DNA from 2 places in the Gilliamella sp. B3022 genome. Region 2 is predicted to be linked to the other one. Evidence: riboswitches for the same ligand, from Rfam matches in the RefSeq annotation. Region 2 holds a riboswitch; the other holds the start of a gene.

Region 1 (6,830 bases), 410 kb from region 2:
AAAAGGCTGAACAAAATTCGGTGATTTATTGTGATCCACCTTATATTCCACCTAATAAATCAGGAGGATTTACGTCTTATTATTCCAATATTTTTGGCTTTGAAGAGCACAAAAATTTGTCTAAATTAGCGGAAACAGTGGCATATAAAAAAAATATACCCGTACTGGTGTCTAACCATTATACTGAATACACCATGACGCTCTATAATAAGGCGAGTTATCTTTACCGAGCAGAAATGCGTCGTTCAATCAGTTGTGCAGGTGGAAGCAGAAAAAAGATTGATGAGATTTTAGCTTTATATAAAAAGTCATGAGCAAGCTTATATGTAAAGTTGATTATTTAGAGGTAGGTTATGAAAGAATTTATTATTGCACCATCAATATTGTCCGCGGATTTTGCTCGCCTTGGGGATGATACTCAAAAAGTACTTGATGCGGGTGCAGATGTTATCCATTTTGATGTAATGGATAATCATTTTGTACCAAATCTAACCATGGGTTCAATGTTTTGCAAAGCGTTACGTGACTATGGGATTACCGCACCGATTGATGTGCATTTAATGGTTTCGCCAGTCGAAGAATTAATTACCTCTTTCGCCAAAGCTGGCGCTACGAATATCTCTATTCATCCGGAAGCGACCATCCATTTGGATCGAGCGATACAGTTAATCAAAGATCATGGTTGCAATGCTGGTATTGTATTTAATCCAGCCACCCCATTAGATTATTTAGATTATGTAATCGATAAAATTGATATTATTTTATTAATGAGCGTTAATCCTGGTTTTGGCGGACAATCTTTTATTCCTTCCACCTTAAAAAAATTACAACAAACAAGAAAACGCATTATTGATTCGGGACGAGATATTCGTTTAGAAGTCGATGGAGGCGTTAAAGTTGATAATATAGCCGAAATTGCCAAAGCTGGTGCCGATATGTTTGTAGCAGGTTCAGCTGTTTTTGGTGAACCAGATTATAAAACGGTAATTGACGCTATGCGCCAACAGTTAGCAGGAGTTACATATGCATAAATTACAAGATATTCAAGCAATCGCCTTTGATTTAGATGGCACACTTGTTGATAGTGTGCCAGGACTTACGCTTGCTGCGCAAAATATGCTTGCAGATTTAAAACTTGCCACTATAACAAATGAACAAGTAAAAAACTTTGTTGGAAATGGCATTGATGTGATGTTAGAACGCATATTTAAAGCAATTAATGTTATACCATCAGCTGAACAATTTGCCAAAGCTAAAGCACTATTTAATCAACATTATGACAAGGTCATCGATGCCGAAACTAAGCTATTCCCTCATGTCAAAGAAACCTTAAAAACACTGCATAATAATCAATATTCATTGGCACTAGTGACGAACAAACCCGCTCAATTTTTACCAGATTTGCTATCATCGCTTGGCATAAAAGAGTACTTTTCCCTGATACTTGGAGGTGGTGATGTTATTAAATTAAAACCACATCCAGCACCACTATACCAAGTCATGGCAACCTTCGGTTTATTCAGCGATCAGTTATTGTTTGTGGGAGATTCTAAAAACGATATTACTGCTGCCCAAAATGCCAAATGCCCTACTGTTGCACTAACCTATGGATACAATTATGGCATCTCGATTGCGACCAGCAATCCTGATTTTTTATTTGATGATTTTAAAGATATATTAACCTTATTACCTCAGCCCAAAGCTGAAGCTAAAAAATAATGATTAAAGATAAAAAATAACCAGATTAGGAATAAATTATGAGTAAACCGATTGTATTTAGTGGCGCTCAGCCCTCAGGCGAACTAACACTTGGCAACTATTTAGGGGCTTTAAAAAACTGGGTAACTTTGCAAAGCGAATATGATTGCGTTTATTGTATCGTCAATCAGCACGCCATTACTGTACGTCAGGATCCGCAAAAACTGCGTAAAGCAACACTTGATACATTAGCCTTATATTTAGCTTGTGGTATCGATCCGAAGCAAAGTACTATTTTTGTACAATCACAGGTACCCGCTCATGCTGAACTGGGTTGGGCATTAAACTGTTACACCTATTTTGGTGAATTGAGCCGTATGACGCAATTTAAAGATAAGTCTTCTCGTCATTCTGAAAATATTAACGCTGGACTGTTTGATTATCCTGTTTTGATGGCGGCAGATATATTATTATATCAAGCCAATTTAGTACCTGTTGGTGACGATCAAAAACAACATCTTGAATTATCACGCGATATTGCGATGCGTTTTAATGCACTTTATGGTGATATTTTTTCTGTACCTGAGCCATTTATTTCTAAGGTTGGCGCGCGGGTCATGTCATTACAAGACCCAACCAAAAAAATGTCTAAATCAGATGAAAATCGCAACAATGTGATTGGTTTACTCGAAAATCCTAAAGATATTGAAAAGAAAATTAAACGGGCAATGACCGATTCTGACGAACCACCAGTAGTACGTTATGATTTAAAAAATAAAGCTGGCGTATCAAACCTGCTCGATATCTTAACAGGTATTACCGGTAAACCAATTGCTGAACTTGAAAAAGAGTTTGAAGGCAAAATGTACGGGCACCTCAAAACCGAAGTGGCAACTCAAGTGATTGATATGTTAACCGCATTACAAACTAAATATTACCAATTTCGTAATGATGAGAATTATTTACTTTCAGTCATGCAAGAAGGGGCAGAAAAAGCACGCTCCAAAGCCAAACCAACCTTGAAAAAGGTTTATGATGCAATTGGTTTTGTATAAACAATAAGCCATTAACTGCTAAACCAAAAAACTGATAGTTAAAATTCAAAATTATTACCTATCACAAAAAAATAGTATAGATTGGCTTTAATTAATGGATATGATGAGTAACGATTAAAGTCATCTGAATATATGGGTTGGTTATGAAGATTATTATTCTTGGTGCCGGACAAACAGGCAGTGCTTTAGCTGAATACCTTGTTACCGAAAAACAAAACGATGTCACTGTAATTGATGAAAATCATGATAAATTGCAATCTTTACAAGAGCGTTTTGATTTACAGGTCATTTGTGGCAAATCATCTTACCCACAAGTATTAGAAAGCGCTGGTGCTGAATCGGCTGATATGCTGGTTGCCGTCACTAATTCGGATGAAGTCAATATGATGGCTTGCCAAATAGGTCATGTCATGTTTAATATTCCGCAAAAAGTCGCACGCATTCGCGCACCAGAATATAATGACGAAAAATATTCGTTCTTTAATAAAGATTGCATTAATATCGACCATATTATTGCTCCAGAGAATCTTATTACCAATCATGTCAGTCAGTTAGTACAATATCCAGGATCTTTACAGTTTGCTTCTTTCTACGATAATCGTGTATGTTTGGTTGCAGTCACTGCCTATTATGGTGGAGCATTAGTCGGAAGTGAACTGTCTGAACTGAAAGAACATTTACCCCATGTTGAAGCTAGGGTTGTTGCAATATATCGAAAAAACCGCTTTATTCGCCCATTAGCTTCCACACTTATTGAGGCTGGTGATATGGTCTATTTCATTACTCCACCTAGCAACATCAAAGCAGTAACAAGTGAATTACAGAGACTTGAAAAACCTTATAAGCGTATCATTATTAGTGGCGGTGGCGGCATAGCGGTTGCCCTAGCCAAACGTTTAGAAAATGATTATCAAGTCAAATTAATCGAACGTAATGCTGAGCGTGCCGAATTAATTGCCGAACAATTGGTCAATACCACTGTTTTACATGGTGAATCGTCAGATCAAGAGCTACTATCACAAGAACAAGTTGAACTGACTGATCTATTTATTGCCGTAACAAGTGACGATGAATCTAACATTATGTCATCAATGCTGGCTAAAAGAATGGGCGCAAAAAAAGTTATTGTTTTAATTCAAAAGCAAGCCTACCTTGAACTGATTAATGATAGTGTTATTGATATTGCTATTTCACCACAACACGCCACTATTTCAGAGTTATTAAGTCATGTAAGGCAAACAGGTGTAGTCAAAGTTGTCTCTTTAAGGCAAGGTGAATCAGAAATAGTAGAGGTGGTAGCTCAGGGGGATAAAGACAGTTCCAAACTGGTTGGTAAAAATATCAATGGTTTAAAGTTACCTTCAGGTGCCACTATCGGTGCAGTAGTGCGTGGGGAAGATGTGATTATCGTTAATACCGATCTAACCATTGAAAGTAACGATCATCTTATCATCTTCTTACCCGACCGTCGTGATATAACTGATATAGAAAAATTATTACAATAGCTTGTGTTAAATTTTTAGTCAGTCCATAATAAATACTCTTTGACTCGGGGTGTTTTTTGTAAAGTACAAAAAACTGAGATTTTACCCGTTGAACCTGATCTGGATTATACCAGCGTAGGGAAGTCTCAGCCTTGAAAATTCTAGATTGGCCACTCTTCCCTTAATTAATTTTAAACATCGTAGTAAGGAAAGAATATGTCTGCCATCAATACTCTACAACTAGCTCAAGTTAGGCCTTTTATTGATCACATAAAACAACGATCTCCATTAATACATTGTATTACTAATGATGTCGTACAGAACTTTACCGCCAATGTCTTATTAGCGATTGGTGCATCGCCAGCGATGGTCATTGCGGAACAAGAAGTTGCTACTTTTGCACAAATTGCCAGTGGTTTATTAATCAATGTTGGTACCATTCATAGCAGCAGTGCGCAAAGTATGTTATTAGCCGCTGCTAGCGCTCAACAAAATCAAACACCATGGGTACTTGATCCGGTTGCTATTGGGCCTGCGCTCGCCTATCGCAGTGAAATCGTCCAACAATTATTAGCTTTTAAGCCAACAGTAGTGCGTGGCAATGCATCAGAAATATTGGCATTAAATGGTGAGACCACATCTGCTAAAGGTCCTGATGGTCAAGACTCCACCGAATCTGCTTTAAATGCAGCTAAAAAGCAAGCACTAAAACATCAAACCATTATTGCTATTACGGGCGATATCGACTATATCACCAATGGCACGGAAACTTATAGCATCAAAGGTGGCGATATTACATTAACTAAAATTACAGGCACCGGCTGCTCGCTCTCTGCCATGGTTGCAGCGTTTATTGCCGGATCAACTAATCCCTTACTTGCAGCGGCTTCAGCTTGCTTTATGATGAAAAAAGCTGGCGAGCTTGCCAATAAACATCAAGGATTAGGCACTTACTCTGTGTCATTATTGGATAAGCTTTCACTATTTAACTCATTATATGTATAAAGAAATCACATGAAAAAACAACTCGATTTAAGTCTCTATTTAGTATTAGATCCAATGTTATGCGGTGGCATTAAAGGCATGATAGAAACCACCAAAATAGCTGTTGCCAATGGGGTAACGGCAGTACAATTAAGATCAGAACATGACTTTTCTGGCAAAGATTGGTATCACACCGCACTGGCATTAAAAGAGCTGCTAAATGACACTACCGTCCCCTTATTGATTAATGATCATGTCGATATTGCCCTAGCCGTTGATGCCGATGGTGTCCATATTGGGCAAAGCGATTTACCTGTCGATGTTGCCCGTAAATTAATCGGTAATGATAAGTGGTTAGGATTTTCGGTCGCCAATCGTCAACAACTGAATGCGGTTCCATGGCAACTTGTCGATTATATTGGGATTGGTCCTATTTATCCTACCACCACTAAACAAGATGCAGAACCAGCAATAGGCATGCCACAATTATCCCAATTAGTTAAGCTAAAACAATGCCCTGCTGTCGCTATAGGCGGTATTAATACCAACAATGCCACACAAATACTACAAACCGGCATTGAAGGTATCGCGGTGGTGTCAGCTATTTGTGGTCAAAAAAATGTACAACAATCTACGTTATTGCTACTCGAAAAAATACAACCAATTAAATTAAGATAGGAAGAAAAATTATGACAACAGTGGCCTTAACAATGGCCGGTTCTGATCCAAGTGGTGGTGCCGGAATTCAAGCCGATTTAAAAGCCTTTTCTGCGATCGGAGCATATGGAATGTCGGTAATAACAGCGCTCACGGCCCAAAGTACCCAAGGAGTAAATGGTGTGATGGCAATCGATCCCGAATTTGTAGCCGCACAATTTAACACCCTTTATCGTGATATCAAAATTGATTCCGTAAAAATAGGTATGTTAATGAATAAAGAGATTGTGACTACGGTTTATCATCTATTAAATGATAATCCTATTGCCAATATAGTGCTAGATACCGTAATGATTGCTAAAGGTGGACATTCACTTTTAAAATCTGATGCAGTTAAAGCAATTCGTGAATTACTATTACCTTTAGCCACGGTAATAACACCTAACTTACCTGAAGCTGCTGCCTTACTGGAATGTGATGAGGCAAAAAGCGAAGATGAAATGCAACAACAGGGGCATGACTTATTAAAATTCGGCTGTAAAGCGGTATTAATAAAAGGTGGGCATTTGCAAAGTCAAGAAAGCCCCGATTATTTAATCACCCCAACAAGAACCATCAAAATGGTATCATCACGCATCCAAACTAAAAACACTCATGGCACAGGTTGCACATTATCAGCAGCAATTGCAGCTTTGTTACCAACACATAATTTAGAACACACCGTACGACAAGCAAAAGAATACTTGCAAGGTGCGATAAGTCATGCGGATGATTTAAAAATTGGTCAAGGAATTGGACCAACGCATCATTTTTATCGATGGTGGTAAATGAAGTTTTTAATGAATATTGACAACAGGTGTAACTAATAAGATGATTAATACAATTTTTAAACATAACGACACAGTAGTACGGCATAGATACTCAAAGTATTTTAATTTTGATTAATAATTGA
Region 2 (6,830 bases):
AAAATTAGACGATTTAAAACAGGCCATAGATTATGCGCAGCTAATGGCGGAACATAGCTCAATTATAGGAATATTACGCGTGACTGAAGCGTATTTATATGGTTTAGGACGGGATCAAGATCCGATGAAAGCCTATGCCTGGTCGCTGTTAAGTGATTATGCAAAACAAAAAATCATCAAGATAGGCAATAATTTAGCATGGTATGCTTATCAACTACCGCCTGTTTGGGAATATAATAAGCAAATTCAACATCGATTAGAACAGCAACTTAGCCCAACCGAAAAACAAGCGGCACTAGACTACTTGGAAGAGCTGAAAACCAAAATAGTAACTTGGGATTATAATGAATGGAGAGATGAAATAGATGATTTTCATCCTCAACCTTAGACGAAATCCTGTATTAATTGCAAATAGGGTTTGCTTATGTGATATAAATGGATCATCAAAAGTCATAGAAGTGTTAGACGAATGGTGGATTGAACCGCAAATGATCCAAACCAATTTATGTATGCGAACCTCTCTATTTAGCAACAATGCATTCATTGCCGATAAAAAAATTTTTTAAGAGTCACGGATCAAAAAAAAATCAATGGTTAATCGATATATGAGTCTTTAGTCCTAGAAAATTAATCTTGGATAAGTAGGAAAATATGTGGAATAGAAAACAACAGCAGTCGTTCTAATATAATACTGTTCCAACCACAGACAATAAGCTACATACTATGTTAAATAAAAAAGAAAGAATTATTGTGCCAAATATTTTATTCCGGGAATGATGGGCAGTAATTTAAAAGTTAAACATAAAGATAGCAGAGATATAAATTCAGAAAAAGTTTGGCGTTTAGAAAATAGCATGTCAGCTGTTGGGTTGTTGAAGGTTAACAACATCAATGAAAAAAACTGCAACAGATCATATTGGTGCTAAAAATCGTCTTGATCTTTCTGAGTTAAAGGAGATACGAACTCTTATCTCGAGTGCGTATGGCTGATTTATCAAAAAAACAACAAGTGACGCAAAGCTTAGAAAATTCCTCAATCCGTTGCTTAGGCACTTATCTAATTAATTTACCAGTTCAATTTGAAGCAAGTCACGGAGGATGTTGTTATTATCAGAGTGATAATAACAACATTGCTACTCAACGACAATATTTGCTCTCTTTTAAACAAATGATAACCCTGCGTGAGTAAGAGTTGAGAGAAACTAAGCCTGATCATTTGATTGATGGAAGTTATTTGAAAGCAATTATATCCTTTATCCCTTAAAAGATCCTGATAGAGCACCAAGGTGTCATTTTTGAACGTATGGAGGATACGAGTACATCCGATATTTCAATCTTTTAGAAGGGTACCGATGGCAGAGGGTATGTATTTATGTTAGGAATTCATATGACAGATCCAACTTTTAAATCCCCCCTATAGGGTATCAGAATGTATTACAAAATTCCTTTTAATGAAACACAGGCACATACTGAAGAGCAATTGATGTTCATTTGGCGTCAAATCAACAGCTGTATTCGAAAGCGCGATAGCACTTTTGAATCTGATTAGGTGTGTTTTTTGAAGAGAGCTCCATAATTTATTGAAAGATATCGGATAAAACGATATTGTTTGGTTTAATAATGATATGCAATCTGATTGCCCATTTCAAATGGTAAGGCTTTCAAAAATGGATCTTTTGCATCTAATACCAAAAAGTTACTTCTGGTAATTAATGAATGCAAGGCATATTCATCAATTACCATAGGATCCTTTCCAGAAAAAATTTTCAAATGAATAGAAGAATAAATGATAAATATACAATAATAATATAAAAACAGAAAAACGAGACGGTATAGACTCCTAAATATTTTTTATAAATATCGCTATTTTTCATTTAGCATATCCATTTTTTATACTTAGATGAGGATCTTAGGTTGATAATTATTGATATAATTGAAATTTATTTGAAATCAATGGATTTTCTTACTTAAAAATGATTACAAAAAAACAAACGACTTTCTTTATTTACAATCATTCAACTAACTACTAAACTAACATCGTTCTCAACGGGGTGTCCTAAGGACTGAGAGTATTATTTGCTAATGCAACTCGTCGAACCTGAACTGGGTCATGCCAGCGGAGGGATTTGAGTTATTGTTTCTGCTCAAACCTTTTGTCTTTTATTCGCTTTTTTGGAGGCAAAATGTTTTGTAATAAATTTTTACAGTCATTTTTATTTTCTGTGTTTTTCGTGGCAACTTCAGCCAATGCTAATCTTTATGATAAACCTACTTTGACCATTTATAGTTACAACTCTTTCATTTCTAAGTGGGGACCTGGCGAAGTTATTAAACAGGGTTTTGAAGCTCAATGTGATTGCCAACTTAATATTGTTACTCTGGGGGATGGTGTGTCAATTTTAAATCGCCTTCGCCTAGAGGGTAATAAAACGAGCGCCGATGTTATTTTAGGGTTAGACAACAATCTTTTAGGGCAAGCCAAACAGGCTGATATAGTTACTCCCCACCAAATAACTAAACCTAATAATCTTAACACTGATTGGTGGGATGAGGATTTTATTCCGTATGATTTCGGTTATTTTGCTTTTATTTATAATAAAGAAAAAATAAAAAGTCCTCCTCACTCATTGCATGAATTAGTTGAAAATAAAGCGAATTGGAAGATTATTTATCAAGATCCAAGAACCAGTACGCCTGGATTAGGTTTACTTTTTTGGGTAAAAAGCATTTACGGTAATGATGCGGTATTTGCCTGGCAAAAGATTGCTAAAAATACCGTAACGGTTACCAAAGGTTGGAGTGAGGCATACGGTATGTTTTTAAAAGGTGAAGCTGATTTTGTGCTTAGTTACAGTACTTCCCCTGTTGCACATATCATTAACGATCAAGATTTTCGTTATAATTCTGCTGTTTTTGATGAGGGGCATTATCGTCAAGTTGAAATAGCGGGCATGACTAAATACAGTCAGCAACCGCAATTAGCACGTCGCTTTTTACAATATTTATTAACGCCTGAGGTGCAACAGCAATTTGCTGAAAAAAATGTTATGTATCCTATTATAAGCACTTTTTTACCACCTGCATTTGACCAGATTAATAAAATCAATAAAGCTCTTGAATTTGATGCACAGAAAGTGGCTGATAATCAAAAAGCTTGGGTACGTGAATGGCAATCAGCCATTAGTCAGTAATGAAAAGTAAACGATTAATCTGTTTATATAGTGCAATGTTGAATTTTAGAACGTTACTGCCAGGTATTAGCGCTGCCAGCTTAATAATATTGGTTTTAGGTACAGCTCTATTTGCACTTTGCTATACAGCTATGAAATACGATAATCTAACAGTCTATTTTGATAACTATTTGTTGCATATTATTTGGATTACTTTCATACAAGCTATATTATCGACATCATTGTCGATATTTGCGGCCGTTGTTATGGCTAAATCGTTAACAATGATTAATTTTTGGGGAAAAAGCTTTTTAATACGGATTATGCCCGTTGCCTTTATTCTACCAACATTAGTTGTAGTAACAGGTCTATTATCCGTTTATGGTCAACATGGTTTATTCGCTTCTTGCTTTGCTTATTTAGGATTATCTTTTTCAACTTCAATTTATGGATTATCGAGCATTTTATTAGCACATGTTTTTTTGAATTTTCCTTATGCAAGTGGTCTATTTTATCAAACATTAAGTAGTGTTCCTGTTGAGCAAAAGCAACTGGCTGCACAGCTGAATTTTTCTCATTTTACTTATTTTAAATTAGTCGAATGGCCATTATTGCGCCGGCAGCTTTTACCTATGTCCGGACTGGTTTTTTTGCTTTGTTTTACCAGTTTTGCCATTGTATTGGCATTAGGAGGAGGACCTAAATATACTACGATTGAAGTGGCGATCTATCAATCGATTCGGGACTTTGATTTGATACAAGCCATCATATTGGCGTTGATTCAACTTATTTGCTGTATTAGTTTTGTTTGGCTTATGAGAAAAATAAATCATTATCGCGATTTGAGTGTGCAGTATATCCGTCCTCATTATTGTTTGCCAATTACTGTGACGATGGGCATCGTTAGTGCTGTTATTGTTGTTTTTGGCGGAATGTATATTTTGTTGCCAATGATTATGTTATTAATTGAAGGTATAAGTTATTTCCAATGGTCGCTGTTAAGTTCAGATTTTCAACAATCGGTTATGTATTCGTTAATAATTGCCTTTGGTTCAGCCATGATTGCTGTATTACTTGCCTTATTATTGCTTTGGACCAATAGCCGCCTACTGATTAATAAACAGCAACAATGGAGCAATCGTTTAATGTTAGTTGGGTCATTAATTTTAGCCATTCCAAGCATGGTGCTTGCATCTGGATTGTTTATTGTGTCATTTCAATGGGCAGATAATGCAGTGTTCGTTTGTGGATTAATGATGCTTTGTAATGGTTTAATGGCATTACCCTTTGTCTTAAAAAATCTTGAGACACCCATGTATGATGTCACATCACGTTATTGGCAATTAAGTCAGACATTAAACATTGTAGGCATTAATCATTTTTATTTAATCGAATATAAATCATTAAAAAAACTCATTACTTTGACTGTGGCTTTTTCGGCATTATTGTCGATGGGTGATTTTGGGATTATTGCATTATTTGGCGGACAGGCAGTCTCCACATTGCCTTTTTATTTATATCAACAAATAGCGCATTATCATTATCAAGAAAGCGCAGTGACGGCTGCATTTTTGTTAATCTTATCTTTTAGTTTATTATTTGTGATGGATTATGATCGAACTTAATCAAATTAATTATCAATATGATGATTTTAAGATGCATTTTAATGTGCAAATTGATGCCCAAGAAAAAGTGGTCATTGTTGGTCCCAGTGGTGCAGGTAAAAGTACCTTTTTAAGTTTGATTGCAGGATTTATTTTTCCAAGTTCAGGGAAAATCATCCTTAACCATCAAAACATGACTCATACTTTACCCGGTAAGCGCCCAGTTTCAATGATGTTTCAAAATAATAACTTATTTGATCATTTAACCGTCGAGCAAAATATTGCTTTAGGTATCAAACCGTCATTAAAGATAACAAATTTTGAGAAGCAAAATGTCGCTGATATGCTGGCTAAAGTTGGTTTAGCCGGTTTTAATGCGCGCTACCCCAATCAACTTTCAGGAGGACAGCGCCAACGGGTTGCTTTGGCACGCTGTTTAATTCAACATCGTCCTATTTTATTGTTGGATGAACCATTCTCGGCATTAGACCAAGCATTGCGGTTTGAAATGCTAGAGTTGGTTAATCATATTTGTGAAGAATTGGCATTAACGTTACTCATGGTATCCCATTATCTGGATGATTCTTTGAACAACTTTTCACGCTGTATAGTCGTTGATAGTGGGAAGATCATTTTTAATAATTCTCCTTGGCAACTTAACAAATTCGAAAATGCGGAAATTGCTAAATTATTAGGTTTGTCATTAAATAAAAAATAGACGGTTTTTTCAAAGATTTACTTAACGAGATGATCTATTAATTTTTTCTAAATATCAGCCTGGTATTACTTAAGGTTTTTTTAATCTAGTATGTGTATTTTATGCGCATCTATAACTATTGATGTCGAATAAATTTTCATGACAAATATACAAGAAAACCAAAAGTTTAATTGGTCAGCACTTATCGTTGTTGTTTTATTTTTTACCTATTTTTCCAGTAGTTTACAACTTTATATTTTTGCTTCTGGGCATGCTAATGTTATTGGCTTACGTGATTCAATCATCTATAGTTTAATTTGGTTGATTCCAGTATTACTATTTCCAAATCAGACTCGAAAAATTGCCACTGTCTATGGTTTGATTGTAGGATTTTTATCATTGATTTCAATAAGTTATTTTATAATTTATCGTCAGGAATTTTCTCAAAGTGTGTTTTTTGTCATGGCCGAATCAAATCTAACTGAGTCGAATGAATTTATTCAGCAGTATTTTAGTTTCAAACTTATCGCTATCGTGATTATATATTGTTTAATTGGAATCTATCTTTGGAGCATAGTAAGACCTGTTTATGTCAAAAATCCAACCAAATGGATTGTGTCATTATTAATTGTTATTTATGCCATTATGCCACTCGTTATTAGTGTCACAATAAAAAAAACATCTTTGCAAAAAGCGGCAACACATTTGTTAACTCGAATGGAAACCACTGTACCTTGGCAACTAATTAATAGTTATATTGCTTATCGATCTCAACTTTCGAATATGGAAGATATAATGCATCATTTGAGTACTTTACCTCCTGTTAAGGATTTACATGATGCTAATGGAAATACGCCAAGAACACTGGTTTTAGTCATCGGTGAATCAACCACACGCAATCGCATGAATATTTATGGATATCCCCGTAACACGACGCCACAAATTGAGCAATTTAAAAAAGATAATCCAGAATTTTTAGTGTTTAATGATGTTGTGTCTTCAAGGCCATATACCATAGAGGTTTTACAACAAGCCTTAACTTTTGCGGATGAACAACATCCTGACCTTTACCTAAGCCAACCCTCATTAATTGACTTAATGAAACAAGCAGGGTATAAAACCTATTGGATAACCAATCAACAAACTATCACTAAACGCAATACGATGTTGACGATGTTTTCTAAACAAACAGATGAACAGTTTTATATGAATAACGATCGAAATCAAAGTTCAAGACAATATGATGAGTCGGTCTTTGAACCATTTAAGAAAGTGCTTGCTGAACCTGAAGAAAAGAAATTTATTATTATTCATCTTCTTGGCACACATATGAAATATGAATTCCGCTATCCAAAAGAT

Evidence for each region. Region 2 has a riboswitch for thiamine pyrophosphate ahead of thiB (thiamine ABC transporter substrate binding subunit). Riboswitches for the same ligand answer to the same signal wherever they lie in the genome.
Region 1: linked by a shared signal. The riboswitch ahead of thiM (hydroxyethylthiazole kinase) and the one ahead of thiB (thiamine ABC transporter substrate binding subunit) in region 2 are both predicted to bind thiamine pyrophosphate.

Annotation. Positions count from the first base shown of each region.
Region 1 covers NZ_CP071867.1:530,152-536,981, forward strand. The annotation lists gene J4T76_RS02305 (Dam family site-specific DNA-(adenine-N6)-methyltransferase) at 1-314, shown strand, start outside; gene rpe (ribulose-phosphate 3-epimerase) at 354-1,031, shown strand; gene J4T76_RS02315 (phosphoglycolate phosphatase) at 1,024-1,719, shown strand; gene trpS (tryptophan--tRNA ligase) at 1,758-2,753, shown strand; gene trkA (Trk system potassium transporter TrkA) at 2,897-4,258, shown strand; TPP riboswitch at 4,294-4,396, shown strand; gene thiM (hydroxyethylthiazole kinase) at 4,454-5,242, shown strand; gene thiE (thiamine phosphate synthase) at 5,252-5,899, shown strand; gene thiD (bifunctional hydroxymethylpyrimidine kinase/phosphomethylpyrimidine kinase) at 5,911-6,705, shown strand.
Region 2 covers NZ_CP071867.1:118,479-125,308, reverse strand. The annotation lists gene J4T76_RS00550 (hypothetical protein) at 1-388, shown strand, start outside; gene J4T76_RS00545 (hypothetical protein) at 983-1,189, shown strand; gene J4T76_RS00540 (hypothetical protein) at 1,615-1,743, opposite strand; TPP riboswitch at 2,038-2,143, shown strand; gene thiB (thiamine ABC transporter substrate binding subunit) at 2,184-3,191, shown strand; gene thiP (thiamine/thiamine pyrophosphate ABC transporter permease) at 3,191-4,795, shown strand; gene thiQ (thiamine ABC transporter ATP-binding protein ThiQ) at 4,782-5,492, shown strand; gene cptA (phosphoethanolamine transferase CptA) at 5,625-6,830, shown strand, end outside.